DNA from 2 places in the Stenotrophomonas sp. YJH_SMC_17 genome. Region 1 is predicted to be linked to the other one. Evidence: riboswitches for the same ligand, from Rfam matches in the RefSeq annotation. Region 1 holds a riboswitch; the other holds the start of a gene.
The links. Region 1 has a riboswitch for cobalamin ahead of btuB (TonB-dependent vitamin B12 receptor). Riboswitches for the same ligand answer to the same signal wherever they lie in the genome.

Region 1 (3,400 bases):
CCAGCCCTGGCCCTGCTGCGAAACACCCAGGTTGGCACTCTTCGACTTCTCCGGATTCAACGTCGGCACGCCGCTCCACGGGTCATACAGGTCGCTGAAGGTCGGTGCCTTGAACGCGGTGCCATAGCTGGCATTGACGCGCAGGCCGTGGCCCAGTTCCATCGCCCAGCCAACGCTGCCGGTGGCGTGGTTGCCGAACTGCTGGTTGTCGTCGTTGCGCGCGCTGGCCTGCAGCTGGTGGCGGCCGAAGCGGCCCTGGTACTGCACGAATACGCCGGTGTTGCGGCGGCTGTCGACGAGGTAACCCGCGCTGCTGCCATCCAGGTTGTCTTCGCTCCAGTCCACGCCTGCGCTCAGCAGCTGGCCTTCGGCCACGCCGATATCGCCCTGCAGCGAGGCGCTGTCGCGGTGGGTCTGTGCGCTGCCACGTGCACCGAAGTCGCCAAAGTTGTCAGACTCGTTGTCACTGCGGCCGACGCTTGCGGTGAATGCCAGGCGCTCGGACGGGGTGTAGCGCACCTTGCCGGCCAGCACCTGCTGGCGGGTCTCGGAGTAGTTGTAGTAGCCGTCGTAGTGGTTCCTGCCGTCGGCGCGCAGCGCGCTGCCTTCCACGTTCCACTGGTCGTTGAAGGTATAGCCACCGCGCAGGCTCTTGGACAGGTTGCGGTAGCCGTCGCGGTCGGGCTCGTCGGCGAAACAGCCGGCGAACAGCGTGGCCGAGCCGCGGCAGGCATCGATGCCATCGGAATGCTGGTAGGCGATGTCGGCACCGAACCAGCCGCGCTCGGTACCACCGCCAATGCCACCGCTGGCTTCACGCAGCCCGTTGCTGCCACCGCCAAGCTGGAAATGCGGGGCGAAATCGCCCTGGTTGCGGCGGGTGAAGATCTGGATCACGCCACCGATGGCGTCGGCGCCGTACAGGCTCGACTGCGGGCCGCGCACGATTTCCACGCGTTCGATCTGCGCCAGTGGCAGGTCCTGGTACATGGCCAGGCCGAGGTCGGCGCTGTTGATGCGCACGCCATCGACCAGCACCACCGTGTGGCTGGAATTGGTACCGCGCAGGAACAGCGAGCTCTGCTTGCCGAGCCCGCCGGCATTGGTGAGGTTGATGCCGGCGCGGCCACGCAGCAGCTCCTGCAGCGAGGTCGCCTGGCTCGCTTCGATCTGTGCGCGATCGATCACCTGTGCCGGCGCGATGCTGTCCTGCAGGGCAATCGGGGTGCGGGTAGCGGTGACCAGGATCTGGTCGAGCGCGGTGGTGTCCTCGTTGGCCTGTGCCAGCGCGGGCAGGGCGGCCAGCACGGCCAGGGACAGAATTCGGGACTGCAGCTTCATGGGGGACTCCAGGTGCCACGCACGCCCGCGTGGCGAAGGGGAGGAGCCGCGAAGGCAGGCACGCGCCGATGCCGCAGCATGGGCTGCGGTCATCCAGCGCCATGCCCACCGCATCGCGACCTGAGGCTTCCGGGCCGGTCTCCGGGCTTGCCGCCGGGTGGCGCGAGGCCACCGTCCAGGCGCCTTCCCATGCCCGTGGCACAGTGGCGGTGTTGCCTGGAACTGACGTGCTTACCGTTGCGGGGGCAGCGCCGGCCTGGCGTGGAATCACGCGTCACCGGCTTCCCGTTTCAACCTGCCGGCCGTGGCCGCAGGTCACCTGGAAGTGGGCGCAGTCTACGGCATCGCAGGCAGTCCCGTTGCGTCGCGTCTGCTCGACTGCTCCGGCCGTGCCTTTAGAATGGTTGCTCGATCCCGTGGTGCCGTTGCCGATGTCCGCCCGTTTTCCGCTGTACCTGCGTTGCCCGTCCGGGACGCACGCATGATCCTCGACCTGGTCCGCCATGCCGGCAATGGCCGTGATGAATACCTTGATGGCCGCAGCGACCCACCGCAGCTGGCTGGCCTGCCGCAGGAACTGATCGAGGCCTACGCCGCGCAGCCCTGGCAGCGCGTGATCAGCTCGCCGCGGCTGCGCTCGCTGCACACGGCGATGGCACTGGCCACCCCGCGCGGGTTGGACGTGGAAGCGGACGAGGAATGGGAAGAGCTGGATTTCGGCGACTGGGACGGGCAATCACTGTTCGACCTGCCGGAAGATGCGCTGGCGGCGTTCCACGCCGATCCGCATGCGTTCCCGCCGCCGAACGGTGAAAGCTGGGGCCACTTCGAGCGACGCATCGCGCGCGCGCTGGATCGCCTGCTCGATGATGAGGACCCGCTGCCGACGCTGGTGGTCAGCCACGGTGGCCCGCTGCGCATGGTGCTGTCGCAGGTGTGCGGCCTGCCGATGTCGCTGTGCTGGGCATTGCGCATCGACCACGGCACCCGTTTGCGGGTGCGGTTGGAACGCGGAGAGACCGGCCTGGTAGGCGAGCTGCTGGAGCTGCAGCAGCCCTGATCTGCTCTTGTAGAGCCGAGCCATGCTCGGCTGCACGTCTATCAGAAAGGCCAGCCGAGCCTGGGCTCGGCTCTACAGAGGGGCGCGGCTCAATCCTCGTCCGCGCCCTCGTCAACGCTGTCTTCAGCGTCATCACCGGCATCGAAGCGCTGCTCATGCACCGGGCCCGAGGCCGGGCCGGCCGCCTTCAGCGGATGCGCGGCGATACGCGCTTCATAGTCCTGCACCAGCGCATCGCGCTGCGGCTCGCTCAGCTCCTGCCAGTGGCAGTCCAGCAATGCACCTTCCAGCGAGTACAGCAGGTTCAGGCTGGGCTTGAAGCCGGCACGCTTGACCTTGACGAAGGCACCGACCGCACCGATCGCGACCAGGTCGTCGCGGCTGCGCAGGCCGACCTGGCGCAGCCAGGCTGCACTTTTGGGGCCGATGTTGCGCAGCTTCGGTGCGCTCATCCCAACGCCTCGACGAACACGCGGGCGATGGCTTCCAGGCCAGCCTGATCCTCGGCGTCGAAGCGGCCGACCTTCGGGCTGTCGATGTCGAACACGCCGATCAGTTCATCACCACGCAGCAGCGGCACCACCAGTTCCGAGCGCGAGGCCGAATCGCAGGCGATATGGCCGGGGAAGGCATCGACGTCCTCCACGCGCTGGGTCACGCGCTGGGTGGCGGCGGCGCCGCACACGCCCTTGTCCAGCGGGATGCGTACGCAGGCCGGCAGGCCCTGGAACGGGCCGACCACCAGTTCCTTGCCGTCGTACAGGTAGAAGCCCACCCAGTTCAGGTCGGGCAGGGCGTGGTAGACCAGTGCAGAGAGGTTGGCCGCGTTGGCGATGCGGTCGGACTCGCCGTAGACCAGGCCTCGGGCCTGTTCCAGCAGCTGGGCGTATTGTTCCGGCTTGCTGCCGGTGAGCGAGGCATTGGCGAACATGGTTGCAGTCTAGCAAGCGCGCCGGGCCGGCGATAATGCACACACTGTTGCCCTGTTGGAGCCCTTCG
Region 2 (3,400 bases), on a different contig from region 1:
CATCTGACGGATGAGCCGAGCATGGCTCGGCTCTACAGGGCAACTCAGATGATCGCGATCCCTGCTTTGCCCAGCGCCTCGCGCACCATCGCATCGTTGGCGTCGGTCACCGGTCGGGTCAGCTCCCACAGGAACTTCACCCGGAAGCCGGACTTCACTGCGTCCTGCGCGCTCCACAGCACGCAGTAGTCGCGGGCCAGGCCGCACATGTGCACTTCGCGGATGCGGCGCTCGTGCAGCCAGCCGGCCAGGCCGGTCGCCGGGCGCTCGCCATCGGGACCGTGGTTCTCGCGGAAGGCGCTGTATGAATCCACCTGCGGGCGCGTGCCTTTGCGCAGGATCAGGTCGGCGGCGGTCCAGTCCACGCCCGGGTGCAGCGCGGCGCCGTCGCTGCCCTGCACGCAATGGTCGGGCCACAGGGTCTGTGGCTGTGCGTGCAGCAGGATGGTCTCAAACGGACGCTTGCCGGGGTGCTGGCTGGCGAATGAGGCGTGGTCGGCGGGGTGCCAGTCCTGGGTGGCCACCACCGTGCGATAGCGGCGCTGCGCCAGCAGCCCTGCAATGGGTGCCACCAGGGCATCGCCCTGGTCGCAGGCCAGCGCGCCACCGGGCATGAAGTCTGGCTGCAGGTCGATCACCAGCAGGGCGACGTCGGCGGGCAGGGCGGTCATGGCAGGTCCACTACAACGCAAAGGGGCGACCAGCGTGGCCGCCCCGGCGGCACAGGTCAATCGCCCTGCGGCGTCCCAGCGTCCTGCCCGTAGTACAGCAGGCCGATCTTGATCCGCTCCCGGCCGTTCTCGCGGCGATGGCGGTTGGCATCGCGCAGCGAATACACGCAGCCGCAGTACTCCTGCTGGTAGAACTGCTCGCGCTTGCTGATCTCGATCATGCGGCTGGCACCGCCGCCCTTGCGCCAGTTGTAGTCCCAGTACTGCAGGCCCTCATAGCGCGACGCGGCACGGATGCCGCAGTCGTTGATCTGCGCCATGTTCTTCCAGCGCGAGATGCCCAGCGAAGAACTGATGGTGTCGTAACCGTGTTCGTGCGCGTACAGGGCGGTGCGCTCGAAGCGCATGTCGAAGCACATCGTGCAGCGGATGCCGCGCTCGGGTTCGTTCTCCATGCCGCGCGCACGGCTGAACCAGTTGTCGGTGTCGTAGTCGCAGTCGATGAACGGAATGCCGTGCTGCTCGGCGAAGCGGATGTTCTCCTGCTTGCGCAGCTCGTATTCCTTCACCGGGTGGATGTTGGGGTTGTAGAAGAAGATCGCGTAGTCGATCCCGGAGGCGGTGATCGCCTCCATCACTTCGCCGGAGCAGGGTGCGCAGCACGAATGCAGCAGCAGGCGCTTGCCGTCGGCGGGCAGTGTGAGGGCGGGGCGTTGTAGCTCGGTCATCGTCGGGTACCGCATGGACCGCCGGCAACGGCGGTGGCCCATGCATCGGGCGGGGAAACGGGTCTGGCCGGATACCGTGAAAAGGACGCGCGCGGCCGCCTCGCCTGCACGCGCAGGACAGCGGCGGCCCCGGCACCCTCCCCGCGGAGAGTCCAGGTCGAATCAGGGGACGGTCGTGTCCCCCGGCCGGGGCCGGTATTCGGGCTGATGGACACGGGCCGAAGCCCACCTACTACCTGCCGCTTCCCAGGCGCGAGCCCAGTGCTGTTGGCAGGATTCGTTTCCATTCACCGCTGCGGGGCAGCTCCGGAATGGGCGCGTGAGGCGCCTTCACCGGATTCCCGTTTAAATCCCTCCCCGCGCGTGAACGCCTGGAGGGATACCTTCGGCGCGCCCACGGTGGACGGGTTGCTGGCCAGGGTCAAGGGGGGGCAGAGCCCGTTGCGCTGCAACGGGATCCGATCCCGGCGGAAGGAAGGGGTCGGATCCCGCTGCCACGCAGCGGGCTCTGACCCCGGGCGGGACATGCCTTCAACGTCCCGCCGCCGCACGCGCGCGGATGTCGTCCAGCCGCTGGTCGTGCAGCAGGCGGCCGTTCTCCCACACGGTCACCATCGCATCCTCGAATCCCGACGGCAGCGTTTCGTCACCGCTGGCCGGCAGTGGCACCGTATGCAGGCTGCCATCATCCAGGCGCCGCAGCAGGCGCATGCGGCCACGCTTGCTGGCCTTGCCGGCGTCGGTGACCGGGTCCTTGTAGACGTCAATCCACTCACCCTCGACCCGCGCTGCCGAGCACTTCAGTGCGAACTTCTGCGTATCGCGGTCCAGCCGCTGCAGCAGCGCGCCACCCATGCCGAAGGCTATGTTGTCGGCGGCGTAGCCGTCGTCGGTGATGCGTTGCAGGATGGCGCGGATCGTATCCGGGTTGATGCCATCGCCCTGGATCAGCCGCACGTGGTTGAGCACGCGGTAGCCCTTGCCGTTGATCGTGTGGCCAAAGGCCTCGTCCAGCCGGCGCAGGCTTTCGGAAACCACCTCCACCGGGTCGCCCGAGTCGGGGCGGATGACCAGGGTGGCGCCCGAGGCGATCACTTCATCACGCAGCGTCGTGCCCCAGTGCTCGCTGATCGCGCGGTAGATGTCATAGCTGTCCGACACCACCGCGACGATCGCACCGGGCTTGCCGAACTGGCGCAGCATGTTGCGGTAGGCGTCCACCTCGCGCTCGCGGCCCCAGCTGGTGATGGTGCTGTGCTCGGCGGCGGGAATCGAATAGCCCGCCATCGGCGCGTGATAGTGCGCGCGCGCCAGGCACAGCGCCGAGACCGTATCGGTGCCGAGGAAGTTGACCAGGTGCGCGGCACCGCCCAGCGCGGCCGATTCCAGGCTCGAGACACCGCGCGCACCGAAGTCATGCAGCTTGAACGGCAGCTGGCCCTGCGGGTCGTCGCTGGTCTGCTGCAGGAAGCCGGCGATGGTCTGCCGTGCATGCCAGCTGATGGTGGCCACGGTGACCGGGTACCACACGCGCAGCAGCAGCGTTTCCAGATACGACGGGACCCAGAACGCGGCGGGATCGGTCGATTCAATGGTCATCAATGCCTGGTGGGTAGGCACCACGCTGCCCTCGGGCACGGCGCGGATGCGGACCGGCAGATGGCCGCCGAGACGGTCGACGATATCGCGCCAGCCGGCCTCGTTGAAGGGTTCGCCATGGGCGGCGAATACCGCAGCGGCGTCGTCGATGTCGGCGTGGGTGACCGGCCGTGCCAGGGCGTCCTTGAGGATCGCCTGCAGGCCGAAGAACACCGTGCGGTCGTGCAGGCCGCCACGCGATTCAACATAGAAGAAGGTGGCATCGGTACCCGGCGGGTACTGCAGCCAGTGGCTGGCCTTGTAGCTGTCGGTGTTGAGGAGAAGATTATCGAGGTAGTGCATGACGGAAGCTCCTTCGCGTCGAGTGACACCAGCGGTCTATCCGCCAGTGGGGAGGCCGGG

Region 2: another riboswitch for cobalamin. It lies ahead of AC5P8Z_RS17335 (epoxyqueuosine reductase QueH); the one in region 1 lies ahead of btuB (TonB-dependent vitamin B12 receptor).

Annotation. Positions count from the first base shown of each region.
Region 1 covers NZ_JCAFUU010000006.1:55,966-59,365, forward strand. The annotation lists gene btuB (TonB-dependent vitamin B12 receptor) at 1-1,341, opposite strand, end outside; cobalamin riboswitch at 1,457-1,679, opposite strand; gene AC5P8Z_RS15875 (histidine phosphatase family protein) at 1,823-2,401, shown strand; gene AC5P8Z_RS15880 (TfoX/Sxy family protein) at 2,491-2,853, opposite strand; gene AC5P8Z_RS15885 (GAF domain-containing protein) at 2,850-3,332, opposite strand.
Region 2 covers NZ_JCAFUU010000008.1:32,132-35,531, forward strand. The annotation lists gene pncA (bifunctional nicotinamidase/pyrazinamidase) at 45-671, opposite strand; gene AC5P8Z_RS17335 (epoxyqueuosine reductase QueH) at 728-1,414, opposite strand; cobalamin riboswitch at 1,590-1,783, opposite strand; gene AC5P8Z_RS17340 (nicotinate phosphoribosyltransferase) at 1,931-3,340, opposite strand.